DNA from 3 places in the Curtobacterium sp. AC268 genome. Region 2 is predicted to be linked to each of the others. Evidence: predicted binding sites of a transcription regulator. Region 2 holds the regulator's gene; each other region holds the start of a gene.
The links. Region 2 encodes HrcA, which represses chaperone genes, less so after heat shock. Its sites were predicted from a motif close to TTNGCACTCGNNNNNNNCGAGTGCNAA; they were not measured.
Positions count from the first base shown of each region.

Region 1: groES (co-chaperone GroES) is a predicted target of HrcA. The motif match lies at 1,823-1,849, and genes of this name have one in related genera.
Region 3: groL (chaperonin GroEL) is a predicted target of HrcA. The motif match lies at 5,081-5,107, and genes of this name have one in related genera.

Region 1 is NZ_OZ409878.1:1,986,459-1,993,332, forward strand. Features, by position in the region: gene ACZZ9K_RS09325 (ABC transporter substrate-binding protein) at 1-201, shown strand, start outside; gene rarD (EamA family transporter RarD) at 304-1,266, opposite strand; gene groES (co-chaperone GroES) at 1,432-1,728, opposite strand; gene ACZZ9K_RS09340 (class I SAM-dependent methyltransferase) at 1,889-3,091, shown strand; gene ACZZ9K_RS09345 (DUF4190 domain-containing protein) at 3,134-3,910, opposite strand; partial or broken gene tsaD (tRNA (adenosine(37)-N6)-threonylcarbamoyltransferase complex transferase subunit TsaD) at 4,026-5,082, opposite strand; gene rimI (ribosomal protein S18-alanine N-acetyltransferase) at 5,069-5,614, opposite strand; gene tsaB (tRNA (adenosine(37)-N6)-threonylcarbamoyltransferase complex dimerization subunit type 1 TsaB) at 5,611-6,246, opposite strand; gene ACZZ9K_RS09365 (GNAT family N-acetyltransferase) at 6,267-6,629, opposite strand; gene tsaE (tRNA (adenosine(37)-N6)-threonylcarbamoyltransferase complex ATPase subunit type 1 TsaE) at 6,722-6,874, opposite strand, start outside.
Region 2 is NZ_OZ409878.1:132,913-139,786, forward strand. Features, by position in the region: gene lepA (translation elongation factor 4) at 1-201, shown strand, start outside; gene ACZZ9K_RS00595 (hypothetical protein) at 285-782, opposite strand; gene ACZZ9K_RS00600 (DUF1990 family protein) at 914-1,561, shown strand; gene ACZZ9K_RS00605 (HAD family hydrolase) at 1,637-2,329, opposite strand; gene hemW (radical SAM family heme chaperone HemW) at 2,358-3,611, shown strand; gene ACZZ9K_RS00615 (DUF4870 domain-containing protein) at 3,649-4,122, opposite strand; gene hrcA (heat-inducible transcriptional repressor HrcA) at 4,233-5,252, shown strand; gene dnaJ (molecular chaperone DnaJ) at 5,286-6,398, shown strand; gene ACZZ9K_RS00630 (16S rRNA (uracil(1498)-N(3))-methyltransferase) at 6,398-6,874, shown strand, end outside.
Region 3 is NZ_OZ409878.1:1,823,672-1,830,545, reverse strand. Features, by position in the region: gene ACZZ9K_RS08640 (alpha/beta fold hydrolase) at 1-89, shown strand, start outside; gene ACZZ9K_RS08635 (aldo/keto reductase) at 143-1,174, shown strand; tRNA gene ACZZ9K_RS08630 (tRNA-Thr) at 1,391-1,466, opposite strand; gene msrB (peptide-methionine (R)-S-oxide reductase MsrB) at 1,504-1,911, opposite strand; gene ACZZ9K_RS08620 (GNAT family N-acetyltransferase) at 1,977-2,450, shown strand; gene ACZZ9K_RS08615 (DUF2332 family protein) at 2,450-3,451, shown strand; gene ACZZ9K_RS08610 (DUF3263 domain-containing protein) at 3,549-3,905, shown strand; gene ACZZ9K_RS08605 (LytR C-terminal domain-containing protein) at 3,902-4,507, shown strand; gene ACZZ9K_RS08600 (cold-shock protein) at 4,688-4,891, shown strand; gene groL (chaperonin GroEL) at 5,149-6,771, shown strand.

The sequences.
Region 1 (6,874 bases), 1.9 Mb from region 2:
GGCGGCACCGAGTGCGCGACGTTCAAGGAGTGCAAGACGCTCCTGGACGACGGCAAGGACATCCACTACACCGGCCCGTCCGGCATCGGTCCGTTCGACGAGAACAACGACCCGTCGGCCGCCTACATCGGCATCTACAAGTTCGACGGCGACAACAAGCCCGTTTACCAGAGCGCCATCCAGGGTGCGGTGAAGAAGTAGGGCTCAGCCCAGCGCCGCTCACGAAAGCGACAGTCCCCCACGGAACTTCCGTGGGGGACTGTCGCTTTCGCGTCGGCGGCCTGGAGGCCCGTGGTGCGTCCGTCAGACCGGCTCGACCTGGGTGGATGCGAGCGCCCGGCGACGGGACGCCCGCGCGGCGGCGAACGAGTCCGCCGTCAGCACCACGAGCGCGAGCCACACGATGCCGAAGCCGAACCAGCGCCCGGCGGACATCTCCTCGTGCTGCACCAGCACCCCGACGAGCAGCTGCATCACGGGCGCCAGGTACTGGGTCAGCCCGAGCGTCGACAGGCTCACCCGCCGTGCCGACGACGCGAAGAGCAGCAGCGGCACCGCCGTCGCCGGCCCGGTCAGCACGGTGATGACCGCGTGCCCCCAGCCCTCGCTCGTGAACGTCACGCCGCCACCGAGCCCGGTCACACCGAGCACCACCAGCGCCACGACCGCGATCGGCAGCAGCCACACGGTCTCGATCGTCAGGCCGCTCAGGGCGTCCACGGTGCCGCCGACCCGCTTCTTCACCAGGCCGTACAGTCCGAACGAGAACGCCAGGGCCAGCGAGATCCACGGCATCTGCCCGTAGCCGATCGCGATGACGACGACCGCCACGACGCTCAGCCCGACGGCTGCCCACTGCGCCGGACGCAGGCGTTCGCGCAGGACCACGACGCCGAGCGCGATCGTGACGAGCGGGTTGATGAAGTAGCCGAGCGCCGCCTCGACGGTGTGACCGGTGGTCGTCGCGAGGACGTAGACGGTCCAGTTGACCAGGATCAGGACGGCGGCGAGCCCCATCACGAGCATCACACGGCGCTGGGCCATCAGGGTGCGGGTGCGGAGCCACGACCGGGTCACCGCGATCGCCACCGCGCAGAACACCAGGCCGAAGACGATCCGCCACGACACGATCTCGAACGCCGCCGCGGGGGCCATGGCGGCGAAGAGCAGGGGCATCAGCCCCCAGAGCCCGTAGGCCACGATGGCCTGCACCACGCCGACGGATGCCTCGCTGCGGACGGGTCGCGCCGGACTCGGTTCACTCACGGAACCATCCTAGGAACGACCGCCGACCCGTGGGACCCGCACCGGGCCTCCAGGCGGGCTGATGGCGGGCTGGTCAGGACCGGAGCACCGGGGCGACCGCCCCCGGACGCACGGACGCCCCGTCGGCCCGAAGGCCGGACGGGGCGTCCGTGGTGAGAACTCGACTCAGTGAACGATGACCGCGAGGACGTCGCGGGCCGACAGGACCAGCAGGTCCTCGCCCGAGTACTTGACCTCGGTTCCGCCGTACTTGGAGTAGATGACCTTGTCACCCACGGCGACGTCGAGCGGGACGCGGTTGCCGTTGTCGTCGATGCGACCCGGACCCACGGCGACGACCTCGCCCTCCTGGGGCTTCTCCTTCGCGGTGTCGGGGATGACCAGACCGGAAGCGGTGGTCTGCTCCGCCTCGACCTGGCGGATGACGATGCGATCCTCGAGCGGCTTGATGCTGACGGCCACGGTGACCTCTTCTTTCTCGGTACGGACTCGGTACAGATGAAAACCGGGTTGGCACTTCGCACAGGAGAGTGCCAACGCCAACTCTAGGGGGCCTCTGGCACTCGGTCAATCCGAGTGCCAGCACATCCGGAGAACACGCAGCACCTGCGAGGATCGACGCATGGACGCCGCCGAGCTCACCGCACTGCTGACCCCCGACGGGATGGCCCTGCTCGACCGTACCCCGGGCGTCTCCGACGGTGGCGAGATCGTCCGCGTGGTGTCCCGGCTGCGCGCCGAGGGCCACGATCCCCGACTGGTCGCCGCGGTGCTGACCCAGGCGAAGCTGCGGCTGAAGGCCCGCGGCAAGTTCGGCGACTTCGCCTCCCGCATGCTCTTCACCGAGGCCGGGCTCGAGCAGGCCACCCGGCTGCAGGTCGCGGCCCAGCACGCAGGACGCTTCGCCGCGGCCGGGCTGACCCGTGTCGCCGACCTCGGCTGCGGCATCGGCGGGGACGCGATGGCGATGGCGGCGCTCGACCTCGACGTCACCGCCGTCGATCGCGACGAGGTGACCGCGGCCGTCGCAACCCACAACCTGGCGGTGTGGCCGAACGCCCGGGTGGAGCTCGGTGATGCCGCGTCCTTCGACCTGTCCTCGGTGGACGGCGTGTGGATGGACCCCGCACGACGCACCTCCGGCCACTCGGACACCCGCCGGCTCGCCGACCCCGACGACTGGTCGCCCTCGCTCGACACCGTGTTCGCCGCGGCGACGACGACGCCGACCGGCGTGAAGCTCGGACCGGGCATCGACCGCGACCTGATCCCGGACACCGCCGAGGCGCAGTGGACCTCCGTCGACCGCGAGGTCGTGGAGCTCGCCCTGTGGTTCGGCCCCCTCGCCCGACCCGGGATCCGCCGCGCCGCCACCGTCATCGGCGCACACGGCATCGCCGAGATGACCGGAGCGGCCGACGCCGACGACGCCGAGGTCGGACCGCTCGGCGCCTACCTGTACGAGCCCGACGGCGCCGTGATCCGCGCACGGCTGATCGGCGACCTCGCACGGGGCCTCGACGGGCACATGCTGTCCGACGGCATCGCCTACGTCACGTCCGACCGCGCCGCCTCGACCCCCTTCGCGCAGGGCTTCCGGGTGCTCGACACGATGCCGCTCGACGTCAAGCGACTGGCCGCGCGGCTCGCCGCCGACGGCATCGGCACCGTCGAGATCAAGAAGCGCGGCGTCGACGTCGACCCGGCGCAGTTCCGCAAACGGCTGCGGTTGCGCGGATCGGGTCGCGTCACGCTCGTGCTCACCCGCCTGGAGGGACGCCACACGGCGATCCTGTGCGAGCGGCTCACCGACACGGTCGGCTGACGGCCGGGGGCCGCTCGAGGCGCCCGTTTCCCCCGGGCTGCGTCAGCTGACGAAGGCGCCGGAGTTCGAGCTGTAGTCGGAGTAGTCCGAGTAGTCCGACGCGTTCGCGATCGAGATCCACACCAGGGCGACGATCAGGATGAACAGTCCGGTCAGGATCCAGCCACCGATGATGCCGGCGAGCGCGAGGCCGCGGCCACCCTCGCCGGTCTGCTTGATCTTGCCGAGGGCGATGTGGCCCATAATCGCGCCGGCCGGGCTCGTCAGGATGATGATCGGCCAGATGATGATGCCGCCGAACGCGAAGACGATCGACAGGATCGAAAGGACGTTCGTCTTCGGGCGCTGCGCGTAGGGCTGGTACGTGTACGGGTTCGACGCGTAGGGCTGCTGCTGCTGCGCGTACGGGTTCTGCTGCTGGCCGTACGGGTTCTGCGGGGCACCGTAGGTGTTCTGCTGCGGCGGGGCCGCGTACGGGTCCTGCTGCTGCGCGTAAGGGTTCGACTGGGGCTGCGGGGCCGAGTACGGGTTCTGCTGCTGGCCGTACGGGTTCTGGGGCTGCTGCGGCTGGCCGTACGGGTTCTGCTGCTGCGGGGCCGAGTGCGGGTCCTGCTGCTGGCCGTACGGGTTCTGCTGCTGCGGTGCCGCGTACGGGTCCTGCTGCCGGCCGTACGGGTTCTGGGGCGCTTCCGGGGCCGACGGCGCCTGCGGTGCGTCAGGGGCCTGCGGGGCGTCCGGGGCCTGCGAGCCGTCGGGCTGCCCGTTCGCTCGGCCGTTCGGCGTCTCGCCCGGCTTCGGCCACTCGTTCTGATCGGACACCGTCCACCCCTCTCGGGCGTCCGGTCTCTCCGACGCCCGTGTGAATCCTCCCACAGGCTCCCGACGACCGACCGGGTGCGGCCGGTCAGACCTGGTCAGAGCTGGTCAGAGCTGGTCAGACCTGGACGGTCGTCACCGGCAGGGTCGAGTCCGCGGCGATGCCGAGGTCGCTCGGCGCGTGCCCCTCGGCCACGAGTCGGGCGCCGACGGCGGCGATCATCGCGCCGTTGTCGGTGCACAGGTCGAACGGCGGGATCCGGAGCCGCACGCCAGCGGCCGCGCAGCGCCTCCTCGGCGACCTGTCGCAGTCGGGCGTTCGCGACGACCCCACCGCCGAGCAGCAGCCGGTCGACCCCGGTGTCGCGGCACGCGTTCAGGGCCTTGGTCAGCAGGACGTCGACGACGGCCTCGCGGAAGCTCGCGGCGACGTCGGCCACCGGCACCTCGCGGCCCTCGTCGCGGCAGCGCTCGACCGACCGTGCGACGGCGGTCTTGAGCCCCGAGAACGAGAAGTCGTACCGGTGCGCGGCCATGTCCTTCGGCAGCGTCAGTCCCCGGGGGAACCGGATCGCCTTGGGGTCGCCGTCGGCCGCGGCTCGGTCGATCTGCGGGCCGCCGGGGTAGGGCAGTCCGAGCAGCCGCGCGACCTTGTCGAACGCCTCGCCCGCCGCGTCGTCGATCGTCTCGCCGAGCAGTTCGACGTCGCCGACCAGGTCCCGCACCAGCAGCAGTGACGTGTGACCGCCGGAGACCAGCAGCGCGATCGTCGGCAGCTCGATCTCGCTGCCGTCCTCGCGCAGCACGTCGGCGCCGACGTGCCCGACCAGGTGGTTCACGCCGTACAGGGGCTTGCCGGTGGCCACGGCGAGCGCCTTCGCGGCCCCCACCCCGACCATGAGCGCCCCTGCCAAGCCCGGTCCGGCGGTCACCGCGACGGCGTCGAGTTCGTCGAGGGTGACGCCGGCACGGTCGAGCGCCTCGTGCAGCGTCGGGGTCATCGCCTCCAGGTGGGCCCGTGCAGCGACCTCGGGCACGACCCCGCCGTAGCGCGCGTGCTCGTCCATGCTCGAGGCGATCACGTTCGCGAGCAGGGTGCTCCCCCGCACGATGCCGACGCCAGTCTCGTCACAGCTCGTCTCGATGCCGAGCACCAGTGGTTCAGTCGCGCTCACCGAGGGCCTCCTGTCCGATGGGTCCGACGCCCGACGACCGCTCGGCGTCCGGGCCCGGCAGTTCCGCCCGCATCACCCACGCGTCGACGCCGTCCGGTTGGTAGTAACGCGGTCGGGTCGCGATGTGCTCGAACCCGAACGCCGTGTACATCGCCTGCGCCACGGGGTTGTCCGCGCGCACCTCGAGGAACACCTCGCGCACACCGCGGCGACGCGCCTCGTCGAGCAGCTCCGTGAACAGGACCCTCCCGAGCCCCTTGCCGCGCTGGTCCGCGGCGACTGCGATGGTCTGCACGTCGGCCACCGGGTTCCCCGCGAGCGACGAGAGCCCGGCGTACCCGACGACCAGCGGGGCAGAGGCGTCGTCGACCGTCTCGATCACGACGTAGTACCCGTGCGGTGAGTACAGCTCGCCGGACATCTGCGACGCCGACCAGGCGTCCGTCGGGAACGAGACGTGCTCGAGCCACATGATGTCGTCGAGGTCCTGCGGGTGTGCTCGCCGCAGGCGGAGCCCGTCCGGCAGGGTCACTGCTTCACCCGCTTCGGCGCACCCGGCACCGTGACGTCGGGGTCGCGCAGGTACAGGGGCGTGTCCTGGTCGAACGCCGCACCGGACGCGAGCCGGTCCGCGGCGAGCGAGCCGAGCCTCCAGGCCGGGATGGACAGGGCCGTCACGCGGTCCCAGCCCACCGCTCCGGGCCGGGAGGCGCGGATCGCGTCGTCGAGATCGGCGGGCTTGGCGAGTCCGGGGCCGGCCACGCGGACGCCGTCGGCGTCGTAGGCGCTCCAGTAGACCTCGCGGCGGCGGGCATCCGTGAGGACGACGAACGGCCCGGCGATCCCCGAGTCGCGCTGGTCGAGGGCGACGGCGTCGTGGCTGACGAGGGGCAGGACGGGGACGCCGCGGGCTGCGGCGAAGGTGCGGGCGGCGGCGATGCCGACGCGCAGGCCGGTGAAGGGGCCGGGGCCCATGCCGGCGACGACGCCGGTGACGTCGGCTCCGGTGATGCCGGCCTCGGCGAGGGTCTCGGCGAGGAACGGACCGATCACCTCGGCATGCCGGCGGCTGTCCTCGGTGTCACGGGTCGCGAGGGCCTGGCCAGTGGCCGGGTCGACGACGGCGACGGAGGTCCCGGCGGAGGTGTCGATCGCGAGCAGCACCCGTCCATCGTAGGCGGCGGTCAGCGCACCGGCAGCCCGCGGGACCACGCGACCTCGTGGTCCAACTGCCCGGTCCGACGGAACAGGCGGACCTGGTGGGTGTCCGGCAGCGCGGCGGCCAGTGCCTGTCGGTCGGCGGGCGTGAAGCCGAGCGACTGCCAGAACGGACCGGAGCGACGCGAGAACAGCCACGCACGCTCGGCACCGGCCTCGGTCGCCCGCTGGATCGCGAACCGCGCCAGGCGCGTACCGGCCCCGGAACCGCGGTGCTGCGGCGCGACGGCCACACTCCGGACGAGGACGTGCCGGCCGTCAGCGCTCGCCTCGAATCCGGTGCTGCCGACCACCCTGCCGTCGTCGTCGCGGTCGAGCCAGAGCCGCACCGTCGGCTCGTCGAGGCCCGCGAGGGTCAGGTCGGCACCGACGAGGAACGCGCGGAGCGCCTCGACGTCGTCCGCGTCGACGGGCTGCAGGGTCAGAGGGCCACGCCTTCCCAGCGCGGACCGGTGGCGGTGACGACGACACGGCGGGGCTCGTCGGGCACGTCGTCCGGGTCCGTGTCGTGAGCGGCTGCGTCGTCGGCACCGGTGGCACGGGTGATCTCGACGTCGAGCACGCTGTCGCTGAT
Region 2 (6,874 bases):
ATCATCGCCCGCGAGAGCATCCGCGCGATGCGCAAGGACGTGCTGGCGAAGTGCTACGGCGGTGACATCACCCGCAAGCGCAAGCTCCTCGAGAAGCAGAAGGAGGGCAAGAAGCGCATGAAGACCATCGGTCGGGTCGAGGTCCCGCAAGAAGCCTTCATCGCGGCGCTCTCCGGCGACGTCGAAGAGAAGAAGAAGTAGCGCGTAGCGCGTTTCGCGCTGAGCGACAGCTCACGCACTGCGGCCGCCGAGATCTGTCGGTGAGCGCGAAAGCTCGGCGCGGGTCAGCCGGTCCGGCGGGCGCGCGCCCGCAGGGCGGCCAGGCAGAGGGCCGGGAGGCTCGCAGCGGCCAGTCCCGCCAGTGCGGTCCGCAGGATGGCCCAGTGGGCAGCCGCGTCGAAGTCGGTCTGCTCGCCGGAGGCCACCCCGGCGACCACGGCGCCGACGACCATCGCGAGCGTCACGACCGCGAGGACCAGCGGCAGCCGACGGCCGCGCTGACGCCGCACCGCCGACACCAGTGCGGCACCGAACAGCAGCACCCCGGCGCCGGCGCAGCTCGCCCCGACGGCGGCGATGACGTTCGCGGTGTCGAAGCCGTTCCACGCCTCGGGAGCGAGCGCGACCGTGGCGTACCGGGCGGGTGACGCCGCGGCCGACGTGGTCACGTCCACCAGCACCCGGGCGGTCGCCGCCACGCCGAACGCGACGAGCGTGAGCGCGGCGAGGACGGCGGTCCGGCGGTCGACGGACCGCGGACGGACGGGGGTGGGGTGGGGCACCTGCTGACGATAGCCCCGGGGCGGGCGGTTGTCGGGCCTCCAGTTCGGGGTGCACGGCGGGTGCGCCGATCCGACGGAGGTGAGCGTAGATCGGTTCGATCCGGGGCGGCCTGCCCAAGTAACATGGCGGCATGAGCATCCGCGGGAGCTACCGGACCGCCCTGACGTACGGCGCGGTGGGGGCGACCCAGGCGTCGGACCTCATGACCTACCCGCCGGACGGCTTCACGCCGGCCGAGTCGCGCGCGCGGATCGGACACGGCGACCAGCGGTTCGAGACCGCCGTCGTGCAGGCGCTCACGTGGCAGATCCAGGAGCGCAGCGGGGTCCGCGTGCGCGTCGAGGAGCAGCCCGACGACGACGAGGTCCGGTACAACCCGGTCACCTTCGACGACGACGGTGTGCCGATCGCGCCGGCGTCCATCGGCACGCCCCGGGTCGAGAAGTTCGCGCCCGACGGCACCCCGCTGCTGACGGCGGGCACCAGCGCGACGCTGACGATCCACGCGTTCGGGCAGACCGTGCTGGCACCGGTGCGCGTCGTGTCGATCATCGACGAGCACGACCGCAAGGGGTTCGCCTACGGCACGCTCGAGGGGCACCCGCTCTCCGGCGAGGAGTCGTTCGTCGTCGAGCGCACCCCGGACGGCTCGGTGTGGCTGCAGGTCCGGCAGTTCTCGCAGCCGGCGAGCCGGAAGTGGCGCTTCGTCGCGCCGTTCGTGCGGCGGCAGCAGAAGGTCATGGCGGAGAAGTACCTGGCGGCGCTGCGGGGGGACTAGGCGCCTGGTCGCGCGGTCGCGGTCTCACCCGCGGTCTCGCGACTGCGCCCTCGGTCTCGCGCGCGCTCCTGCTCCTCAGCGGAGCGGTGGGAGTGCCGCGATCGCGTCCTCGATGAGGGCGGCGTCCTGCTGGCAGTCGCGTGCGACGGTCACGGCGTTCGTGTGCCGCAGCGCGTCCACGTCGTAGACACCCGTCGCCACGGCCAGGAAGGGGATGCCCGCGGCGTCCGCGGCCTCGCCGTCCCGCGGGGTGTCGCCGACGATGACCGCCCGGGTGCCGACCAGTTCGGCGGCGGCGCGCAGGGTGACCCCCGCCCGCTCGACCTCGGTGTCGCCGAAGTACGAGTGCTCCCAGTCGAAGACGTCGGCGTCGAACCCGGCGCCGGTGAGCTTCACCCGGGCGCGGTACTCGGAGTTGCCGGTGAGCAGGCCGTTGCGCCACCCGAGTTCGGCGAAGCGGGTCAGGAGCGCCTTCGCCCCGGGGACGGGGCTGCGGTGGTCGCCGGAGGCGTGCCGTTCGGCGGTCAGGTCGTGGAGGTGCCGGCTGACCGTGGGGATCAGGGTGTCCTCGAACGCGTGGGCGTGCACGTGCTCGGCGATGAGCCCGGCGTCGGTCCTGCCGTGCTGGTGCCCGACCCGCAGGGTGAGGTCACGGCCCACCGCCCGCTCGAGGGCGAGGTGGTAGAGGTTGCCCGGGGACGACGCGTTCATCACGAGGGTGCCGTCGATGTCCCACAGGACCGTGGTGGGGACGGGATGGTGCTCCATGGCTCCATCATGACGGAGAATGGAGCCCATGCCGAGTGCTCTCCCGATCGCCGATCCAGCACCAGCGGACGGCCTGATCACCCCGTGGGCGGCGGCGGGCTCCGCTGCCGGGCCGGGGGCTGGTCCCACCGCCGGTGACGTGCCCTTCGGCGTGTACGTGCACGTGCCGTTCTGCCGCGTGCGCTGCGGCTACTGCGACTTCAACACCTACACGGCGTCGGAACTCCGCGGCGTCCGCCGTGACGACTACGCCGGGCACGCCGTGCGCGAGATCGAGTGGGCCGCGACCGTGCTCGACCGTTCCGGTGTGCCGCGGCGGCCGGTGTCGACCGTCTTCTTCGGCGGCGGTACCCCGACCATGCTGCCGGCGTCCGACCTGGCGATGATCCTCCGTGCGATCGACGACACCTGGGGCATCCTGCCCGGGGCCGAGGTCACCACCGAGGCGAACCCGGACTCCGTCGACGCGGCGTCGCTCGAGACCCTGCGGGCCGGCGGCTTCAACCGGATCAGCTTCGGCATGCAGTCCGCCGTGCCGCACGTGCTCGCCACGCTCGACCGCACGCACGACCCGCTCCGGGTCCCCGTCGTCGTCGACCTCGCGAAGCAGCAGGGACTCGACGTCTCGCTCGACCTCATCTACTCGACGCCGGGGGAGTCCCTCGCCGACTGGCGGACCTCGCTCGACGCCGCGATCGCCTGCGAGCCCGACCACGTGTCGGCGTACTCGCTCATCGTCGAGGACGGCACCGCGATGGGCCGCATGGTCGCCCGCGGCGAGCTCCCCGCCCCCGACGACGACCTGGCCGCCGACATGTACGAGCTCGCCGACCAGGTGCTCGGCGACGCCGGCTACTCCTGGTACGAGGTGTCGAACTGGGCACGCGGTGACGCGCACGCGAGTCGCCACAACCTGTCCTACTGGAAGGGCCACGACTGGTGGGGCGTCGGCCCCGGCGCGCACTCCGCCGTCGCCGGCACGCGCTGGTGGAACGTCAAGCACCCGGCCGCGTACGCGAACCGGGTGCTGTCGGGGGAGTCGCCGGCCGCCGGCCGCGAGACCATCGACGACGAGACGCGGTACGTCGAGCGACTGCTGCTGGCGGCGCGGGTCCGCGGGGAGCTCGCGACGAGCGAGATCCGCCAGGAGGCCCGTGGCCGGGTCGCCGGCCTCATCGCACGCGGACTCGTGGACGGGGCGGCCGCGGTGCGGGGACGGATCGACCTGACCCTGCAGGGTCGCCTGCTCGCCGACGCGGTGGTGCGGGAGCTGCTCGACTGAGGAGCCTGCGCACTGCCCTCTGCGCAGTGCTTGCCGCTTACTGCTTGATGAACTCGATCGAGAGCGGGTAGCGGTAGAACTGGCCCTGGTTCGCGGCGATCGCGGCCATGATGCTGAAGATCAGCGACACGATGCCCGCGGCCAGCACGATCAGGACCCCGACGCCGAACACCGACGTGAGCGAACCGACCACGTAGGCGATGCCCATCGTGATGTGGAAGTTCAGCGCGACGCGGGTGTGCTCACGGACGAAGCCGCCGCGGTCGCGGAGGACCAGGTAGGCGACCAACGGCGCGATGAAGTTGAAGAAGATGCCGCCGATGTGCGTCAGCGTGGCCCACAGGCGCTGGTCCTCGGGGCTCATCGGCCGGGGCGGCGTGTAGCCGGCGGGGTACTGCGGTCCGCCGGGGTACTGCGGTCCGCCGGGCTGCTGGGGGCCACCGGGCCCGTGGCCGTACTGGCCGCCGGGCTGCTCGGGTCCGGGGCCGTCGGGCTGCTGTCCGTAGGTCATGGCGGAAGCGTACCGGCCGACCGCCCGGAAGTCCCGGGCCGTCAGCGGTCGGGCGTAGGATCAGCAGTCGACACGTCCGAGTGCCAGGTCGATCGGGAAAGGAGGCGCTCGTGGTCAGTGAACGCAGCCTCGAAGTCCTCAAGGCCATCGTGCGCGACTACGTGGCGTCGCGTGAACCCGTCGGGTCGAAGACCATCGTCGAGCGGCACGCCTTCGGGGTCAGCGCCGCGACGATCCGCAACGACATGGCCCTGCTCGAGGACGAGCAGCTGATCGCCGCGCCGCACACCTCGTCCGGGCGCGTTCCGACCGACAAGGGGTACCGCGTCTTCGTGGACCACCTGGCGGGTGCCCGTCCGCTCTCCAGCGCGCAGCGGCACGCCATCGAGACCTTCCTCGGCGCCCCGAACGACCTCGACGAGGTCCTCGGGCGCACCGTCCGGCTGCTCAGCCAGCTCACCAACCAGGTCGCCCTGGTGCAGTACCCCTCGATGGTGCGCGCCCGGGTGCAGCACGTCGAGCTCGTCCGGCTCGGTGACGCCCGGTTGATGGTGGTGCTCATCACCGACACCGCCCGCGTCGAACAGCGCGTGGTCGAGACCGACGTCCCGCTCGACGAAGACTCGCTGGGTGAACTCCGCACCGTGGTGAACGGCGCGACGGTGGGGCTCCTGCTGCAGGACGTCCCGACCGCGCTCCGAGCCGTGCCGCAGCAGCTCCGCCCCGACGCCCAGACGCTCGGCGGGGTCGTCGTCGCCACGCTCATCGAGCAGGTCGCGGCGAACCGGCAGGACCGCCTGCTGATGGCCGGTGCGGCCAACCTGGCGAAGAGCGAGCAGGACTTCTCCGGCGGCCTCTTCCCGGTGCTCGAAGCGATCGAGGAACAAGTCACCCTGCTCCGGTTGTTCGGGGAGATGCAGGTGGACGACATCGCGGTGGCGGCCAGCATCGGCGTCGAGAACGCCGAGTACGGGCTCGACGCCACGAGCATCGTCGCCGGCGGCTACCTGGCCGGTGGCGAGGTGGCCCGCCTGGGCGTCCTCGGACCGACCCGCATGGACTACGGCACGAACATGGCGGCCGTCCGCGCCGTCGCCCGCTACCTGTCCAAGCTCCTGGGCGAACACTGACCAACCGACCGAACCCAACCGACTGAGGGATACGTGGCAGACCACTACGACGTCCTCGGCGTCCAGCGAGACGCCTCCGATGCCGACATCAAGAAGGCCTACCGCCGCCTGGCGCGTGAGCTCCACCCGGACGTGAACCCGGCACCCGACGCCGCCGAGCGCTTCAAGGACGTGACGCACGCGTACGACGTGCTGAGCGACCCCGAGCAGCGGCGCCGGTACGACGCCGGGCCGCAGGCCGACAGCCCCTTCGGCGGTGGCGCCGGTGGCTTCAGCGACATCTTCGACGCCTTCTTCGGCGGCGGCGGTGGCGGCGGCCGTGGATCCGGCCCGCGCAGCCGTGCCGAGCGCGGCCAGGACGCCCTGCTCCGCATCGAGGTCGACCTCGACGAGGTCGTCTTCGGCACCCACAAGGACGTCGAGGTCGACACGGCGGTGCTGTGCGAGACCTGCCACGGCTCCTGCTGCGCACCGGGCACCAGCCCGCGCACGTGCGACATCTGCGGCGGCTCCGGGCACATCCAGCGCCAGGTCCGTTCGCTCCTCGGCAACGTGGTGACGAGCGCCCCGTGCGGCACGTGCCGCGGCTACGGCACCGTCATCCCGAGCCCCTGCCCGACCTGCCAGGGTCAGGGCCGCGTCCGCGCGCGTCGCACCGTGCCGGTGGACGTCCCCGCCGGCGTCGACTCCGGTCTCCGCCTGCAGATGCCCGGCCAGGGCGAGGTCGGTCCGGCCGGCGGCCCGTCCGGCGACCTGTACCTCGAGATCCGCGTGCGCCACGACGACGTCTTCAGCCGTGACGGCGACGACCTGCTCGCGACGCTCGAGGTCGGCATGACCGACGCCGTCCTCGGCACGACCACCACGATCGACGGCCTCGACGGCCCGGTCGAGCTCGAGATCCGTCCCGGTGTGCAGAGTGCCGACGTCCTCGTCATCAAGGACCGCGGCATCACGAAGCTGCGCGGGAACGGCCGTGGCGACCTTCGGGTCGGCGTGCAGGTCGTCACGCCGACCAAGCTGTCCCACAAGGAACGGCAGCTGGTCGAGCAGCTCGCGAAGTCGCACAAGACCACCGCCCCGCAGCTCGCCCGGTTCCAGCAGGGCATGTTCGGCAAGCTCCGCGACCGGTTCTTCAACCACTGATGGCGTCGCTGTACCTCGTCGACTCGCTGGACGGCGTCGCCGTCGGTGACCCGGTGTCGCTCGACGGCGCCGAGGGCCGGCACGCGGTCTCCGTCGCGCGTGTCCGGGTCGGCGAGGTCCTGCGGATCGCCGACGGTCGGGGCACGGTCGTGTCCGGTCCGGTGACGGCACTCGGCAAGGACACGCTCGAGCTCGCGGTCGAGACCGTCGAGCACCAGGACGCACCGCGCCCGTCGCTGACGCTCGTGCAGGCCCTGGCCAAGGGCGGTCGCGACGAGATGGCCGTGCAGGCGGCGACCGAGATCGGGGTCGACCGGGTCGTGCCGTGGTCGGCCGCGCGCAGCGTCTCCCGGTGGGACGGCGCGAAGGTCGATAAGGGCCGTACCCGATGGGCCGCGATCGCGCACGAGGCCGCGAAGCAGGCGATCCGTCCGCGCGTGCCCGTCGTCGCGCCGCTGGTGACGACCGGACAGCTC
Region 3 (6,874 bases), 1.7 Mb from region 2:
TCGAGATCCCGGGGCGCAACCACTTCAACGCCCCGACCTCGCGGCCGTTCCGCGAAGCGGCGCTGCGGTTCCTGTCCGCCCCGCGCTGAGGGGTACTCGTGGGTCCCCTCGGTCGGGCGGCACCGGGCGTACCGTCCCCGCCATGGACTACAGACTCCTCGGCAACAGCGGGACATCGGTGTCGACGCTGACCCTCGGCACCATGACGTTCGGCAGCGAAGCCGACGAACCCACCTCACACGCCATCCTCGACGCCTTCGTGGCCGCCGGTGGCACGCTCGTCGACACGGCGGACGTCTACTCCGGCAACGAGTCCGAGCGGATCATCGGCCGCTGGCTCGCAGCACACCCCACCGAGGCCGCACAGGTCGTCCTCGCCACCAAGGGCCGGTTCCCGCAGGGCGACGGCCCGAACGATCTCGGCCTGTCCCGACGACACCTTCGCGTGGCCCTCGACGCCTCGCTCGAGCGGCTCGGCGTCGACCACATCGACCTGTACCAGATGCACGCGTGGGACGCACTGACCCCCATCGACGAGACCCTGCGGTTCCTCGACGACGCCGTGTCCGCCGGCAAGATCGGCTCCTACGGGTTCTCGAACTACCTCGGCTACCAGGTCACCAAGGCCGTCTACGAGGCGAAGGCCCACGGCTGGGCGCCGCCCGTCACCCTGCAGCCGCAGTACAACCTGCTCGTCCGCGACATCGAGCACGAGGTCGTGCCCGCCTGCCTCGACGCCGGCATCGGCCTGCTGCCCTGGTCGCCGCTGGCCGGCGGCTGGCTCTCCGGCAAGTACCAGCGCGACGAGGCCCCGACCGGCGCCACCCGCCTGGGCGAGAACCCGCAGCGCGGCATGGAGGCGTGGGAAGCCCGCAACGGCGACGAGCGCACGTGGGAGGTCCTCGACGCCGTCTCCGAGGTGGCCGACGCCCACGACGCGTCGAAGTCGCAGGTCGCACTCGCCTGGCTGCTGGCCCGGCCCGCGGTCACGAGCGTGATCCTGGGTGTCCGCACCCTGTCGCAGCTCGAGGACAACCTCGGTGCCGCGGACCTGGTGCTCACCGACGACGAGCTCGCCCGGCTGACCGACGCCAGCGCTCCCCGCATCGACGACTACCCCTACGGCACGGCCGGCGTCGCGCAGCGTGAGCGGAAGATCACCGGCGGGCGCTGAGCGAGCGGGCGCTGACCGGGCAGGGCCGCTGCGCGTTCGTGCACATCGTGCGGATTTCCGCGGATGTGGGGTCAGGGTGTGGACGTGCGGGTCGGTGAGGTGTCATCCTCGTCGCACGACCGGCTGGTTACCGCGTCCAGCGCCCGGAACGCCCCCTGATCCGCGTTCCGTGTGCCGATGCCCCGGGCGAGACTTCGCCCGGGGCATCGCTTCGTCTGGGGCCGGCAGCGGGACTTGAACCCGCAACCCCCGTATTACAAGTACGGTGCGCTACCAATTGCGCCATGCCGGCTGACGCCGCTCATCCTACCGGTGAGGGCGTCCGGGGCTCACTCGCCGGACTTCTCCGAGAAGTTCAGCGAGATCGAGTTCATGCAGTACCGGTCACCCGTGGGGGTGCCGAACCCGTCCGGGAACACGTGGCCCAGGTGCGAACCGCAGTTCGCGCACCGGACCTCGGTGCGGGCCATGCCGAGGGAGTTGTCCTCGATGAGCTGCACGGCGTCCGGGTTCACCGACTCGTAGAACGACGGCCAGCCGCAGCCGGAGTCGAACTTCGTGCCGCTCTTGAACAGCTCCGCGTTGCAGGCCGCACAGGTGTAGACGCCGGCGCGCTCCTCGTCGAGGAGTTCACCGGTCCACGGTCGTTCGGTCCCCGCCTGGCGGAGGACGGCGTACTGGTCCGGGGAGAGCTCCTCGCGCCACTGGGCGTCGGACTTGTCGACGTTGTATGCCATTGGTTCCTCCTGCTTCCGGCCGGGCTCTTCCGGGCACTCCCGACCACTTCACTAAACTCGCCACGATGTCCGAGCATTCCGTGCACCACGCCCGCTGGACCCGTCTGACGACGGACGAACTGTACGGCATCGTCGTCCTGCGCAACCGCGTGTTCGCGCTCGAGCAGCGGGTCACCGCCGAGGACTTCGACGGCCGTGACCGCGAGCCCGACACCGAGCACTGGTGGTTCGGCACGGACACCGATGCGGTTGGGTACCTGCGGCTCATCCGTCCGGCAGTCGACGAGGTCCACCCCGACGGCGCGGAGCCACCGGCGTGGGTGATCGGCCGGGTCGCGACCGACCCCGGACACCGTGGGCAGGGGATCGCCGGCCGGCTCGTCGCCGCCGTCCTCGACGAACACGGGCACGACCCGTTCGTCCTGCACGCCCAGGAGTACGTCGCCGCCCTGTACGAGCGGTACGGCTTCGTGCGGTTCGGGGAGGCGTACGACGAGGCCGGCATCCGCCACGTCGGCATGCACCGGCCCGGGCGCTGATGGACACCCGCACCCGGTACGACGCGTACGCCGACCGCGTCCAGGCCGTCTCGCCGTCGTACGCCGTCTGGGCACGGTCGCTCGACGACTCCCTCGTCGCGCTCCTCGCCGAGGTCCCCGAGCAGCAGCGGCAGCCGGAACTGTTCTTCGCGGTCGCGCGGCGACTGGGCGCGGACCCGTCGGACCCGGGTGCGCTGCGCGCGCTCGGCCTGGAGGCCCGCCCCGCGCTGGTCGCGGCCCTCGCCTCCGCCACGGTGCAGGCCAACGACCCGCAACGGCTCGCACCGGTCGTCCCGCTGTTCGCGGCGCTCGCCGAACGGTCCGCGCGGCCGCTCGGCCTGGTCGACGCCGGTGCCGCCGCCGCGCTGTGCTCGATCCCGGACCGGGTGACCCTGGACTACCGGGTCGGTTCCGGGGCCGCGGTCCTCCGGATGCACACGGCGGTCGCCGATCCCTCGGTCCGGCTGGTGGCGGACGCCTCCGGGGCCGTTCCCACACCCGCGACCGTACCGATCAGGGTCGGCGCCCGGGTGGCGCTCGACCCGAACCCGATCGACCTGTCGGTCCCCGGCGCGTTCGACCGGCTGGTCGAGGCGGTCCCGCCCGAGGCGTCGGACCGGACCGCCCTGATGCGTCAGGCTGCGCGCGCAACGCTCGCCGTGCCTCCAGACCGGCTCGTCGGCGCCGTGCCCGGTGACCTCGACCGTGCACTGGACGCCCTGCCGGACGACGTCGAGCCGGTCGTCCTGACCACCGGGACCCTGGTCTACGTGCCGGGCGCGAACCGGCAGCGGCTCGTGGACCGGATCCGTGCGCGGGGTGTGCACTGGATCGCCCTCGAACGCACCGGGATCCTGCGTGGGGTGGCGGCGACGCTGCCCGACGACGTCGACGCGGCCGACCCGGACGCCTTCGCGACGGTCTCGCTCGACGGCGTCGCGGTCGCCGTCTCCGACCCGTTCGGCACGCGTGTGCGCTGGCTCCGCGCGCCGAACCTGTGACCGGTGTTCGCGACAGTCCAGCGCCGTGCCAGGGTCCGGATCGACTCCACCCCTACGATGTGCGAGACCCGTTACCCGATACGTGATCGGAACCGCCGTGACCAGCCCCACCGACGAACGCCGTGTCGACGAGCGCAGCGCTGATCAGATCGGTGCTGACCAGCTCAGTGCTGACCAGCTCAGTGAGCTCGCGAAGCACGTGCTGTCGTTCGAGCAGGACCGGGCACGGCACGACCGCACGAAGGAAGCGGAGATCCGGGTGGAGTTCGAGATGTCGGCGGCGCGCTACTACCAGGTGCTGAACCGCGTGATCGACTCACCCGCGGCACTCGCGTACGACCCGCAGCTCGTCACCCGGCTGCAGCGGCTCCGTCACGCGCGCACCAGCGCCCGGGCGACGCGCAGCTTCGTCGCGCCCGGTGCAGCTCCCGAAGGACGTGAAGAGGAACGATGAGCACGAGATTCCCCCGAGACCGGTTCGACGACGTCGCCGACGGCCCGCGGGTCGGTGCGCACCGCGGTGCCCAGCGTCGCGGCCGTGGCTGGATCGTCTTCGCCTGGGCGGCGCTCGCCACCGGCGTGCTCGTCGGCGTCGGGGTGCTCTCCCTCGCGGTGCTGAACGGCAGCTACTCCTTCAACGGATCCGATTCGCCCTCGGCGTCGACGTCGGCGTCCGCGACGGCGAAGCCCTCGGCGACGTCGAAGCCGTCCGCGTCCTCGTCCGCCGGTTCCGGTTCGGCCGGGGCGGACAGCGCTGCGGCAGCGACGCCGGCACAGCAGGGCACCACCACCGTCGTCGTGCTGAACGGCACGACCACCACGGGCCTCGCAAGCCGGGCGAGTGCGGCGCTGACCGGCGCCGGTTGGCAGGTCGCCTCCACCGGAGACGCCGGCACGACGGGCTCCACGTCGACGATCGTCTACTACCAGCAGGCGTCGCAGGCGGCGGTCGCGCAGGGCATCGCGAAGCAGCTCGGCGTCACGGCCGTGCAGCAGTCGGCGGCGTTCCCGAACGCCGACGTGAGCGTCGTCCTCGGTGCCGACTACACCGGCTGATCCCGGTTCCACCGCGTTATTCGCGCATTTTGTGACGGCTGTGTTTCGGGCACGTTGATTTCTGACGGAATCGACGTGAAACAACGTCACACCTCTTGCCTGATCGGACCGGTTCGGTCAGAGTCCCATGCAGACGACGATCACGTCGTTCCGCACTGCAGTACCAGGGAGCAAGAGATCATGGCCAACGGAACCGTGAAGTGGTTCAACGCTGAAAAGGGCTTCGGCTTCATCACCGTGGATGGAGGGGGCCAGGACGTGTTCGTGCACTACTCGGCCATCGACATGTCGGGTTACAAGGTCCTCGAGGAGGGCCAGGCCGTCGTGTTCGACGTCGGCACCGGGTCGAAGGGCCCGCAGGCAGAGTCCGTCCGCCCCGCCTGAGCACGACCACTTCCAGAACGCGCCGTCCCGTCAGGGGCGGCGCGTTCGTCGTGTGCGTGGACGGTGACCGGTACGGGGAGCGCGACCGCGGCGGTGGTGCGGGGTCCGCCGGACGCGACGTGTCCTGGGAAGTCGTCACGAGCCTCCCGACTGTGTTGCACTCACACCCGGCGAGTGCCAGAATCGGCGTTGGCACTCGCTCACGCTGAGTGCCAGCACGACCCCCAAGACGACGTCCGGGAGGGACGAAAAACCACATGGCTAAGATCATTGCTTTCGACGAGGAGGCCCGCCGTGGCCTCGAGCGCGGCCTGAACCAGCTGGCCGACGCCGTGAAGGTGACGCTCGGCCCGCGCGGCCGCAACGTCGTCCTCGAGAAGAAGTGGGGCGCCCCCACGATCACGAACGACGGTGTCTCCATCGCCAAGGAGATCGAGCTCGACGACCCGTACGAGAAGATCGGTGCGGAGCTCGTCAAGGAGGTCGCCAAGAAGACCGACGACGTCGCCGGTGACGGAACGACCACCGCGACCGTCCTCGCCCAGGCGCTCGTCCGCGAAGGCCTCCGCAACGTCGCCGCCGGTGCCGACCCCGTGTCGCTCAAGCGCGGCATCGAGAAGGCCGTCTCCGCCGTCTCCGACCAGCTCCTCGCCAACGCGAAGGACATCGAGACCAAGGACCAGATCGCCGCGACCGCGTCGATCTCGGCCGCTGACCCGACCATCGGCGCGCTCATCGCCGAGGCCATCGACAAGGTCGGCAAGGAAGGCGTCGTCACCGTCGAGGAGTCGAACACCTTCGGCACCGAGCTCGAGCTCACCGAGGGCATGCGCTTCGACAAGGGCTACCTGTCGCAGTACTTCGTCACCGACCCCGAGCGCCAGGAAGCCGTCTTCGAGGACGCCTACATCCTGATCGTCAACTCGAAGATCTCGAACATCAAGGACCTCCTGCCGGTCGTCGACAAGGTGATCCAGGCGGGCAAGCAGCTCCTGATCATCGCCGAGGACGTCGACGGCGAGGCCCTGGCCACGCTCGTCGTGAACAAGATCCGCGGCATCTTCAAGTCCGTCGCCGTCAAGGCCCCGGGCTTCGGCGACCGCCGCAAGGCCATGCTGCAGGACATCGCGATCCTCACCGGCGGCCAGGTCATCTCGGAAGAGGTCGGCCTCAAGCTCGAGAACGCGACGCTCGACCTGCTCGGTCGTGCCCGCAAGGTCGTCATCACCAAGGACGAGACCACGATCGTCGAGGGTGCCGGCGACGCCGAGCAGATCGCCGGCCGTGTCCGCCAGATCCGTGCCGAGATCGAGGCGACCGACTCCGACTACGACCGCGAGAAGCTCCAGGAGCGCCTCGCGAAGCTCGCCGGTGGCGTCGCCGTCATCAAGGCGGGTGCCGCGACCGAGGTCGAGCTCAAGGAGCGCAAGCACCGCATCGAGGACGCCGTCCGCAACGCGAAGGCTGCCGTCGAAGAGGGCATCGTCGCCGGTGGTGGCGTCGCCCTCATCCAGGCCGGTGCCGTCGCACTCGAGGCCCTCGAGCTCGAGGGTGACGAGGCGACCGGTGCGAACATCGTCCGCGTGGCCATCGACGCGCCGCTCAAGCAGATCGCGCTGAACGCCGGTCTCGAGCCGGGTGTCGTCGCCGCCAAGGTCCGCGAGCTCGAGTCGGGTTGGGGCCTCAACGCCGCGACCGGCGAGTACGTCGACCTGATCGCCGCCGGCATCATCGACCCCGCCAAGGTCACGCGTTCGGCGCTGCAGAACGCTGCGTCGATCGCCGGTCTGTTCCTGACCACCGAGGTCGTCGTCGCCGAGAAGCCCGAGCGCACCCCTGCTGCTCCGGCTGGCGACCCGACGGGTGGCATGGACTTCTAAGTCCGTCTGACGGAAGGGCCCCGCACGCTGCGCGTGTGGGGCCCTTCTGTGTGTGTGGGAGGCGGGGCCCGGGCGGGAGGTCACAACACCCCGCTCAGGTTCG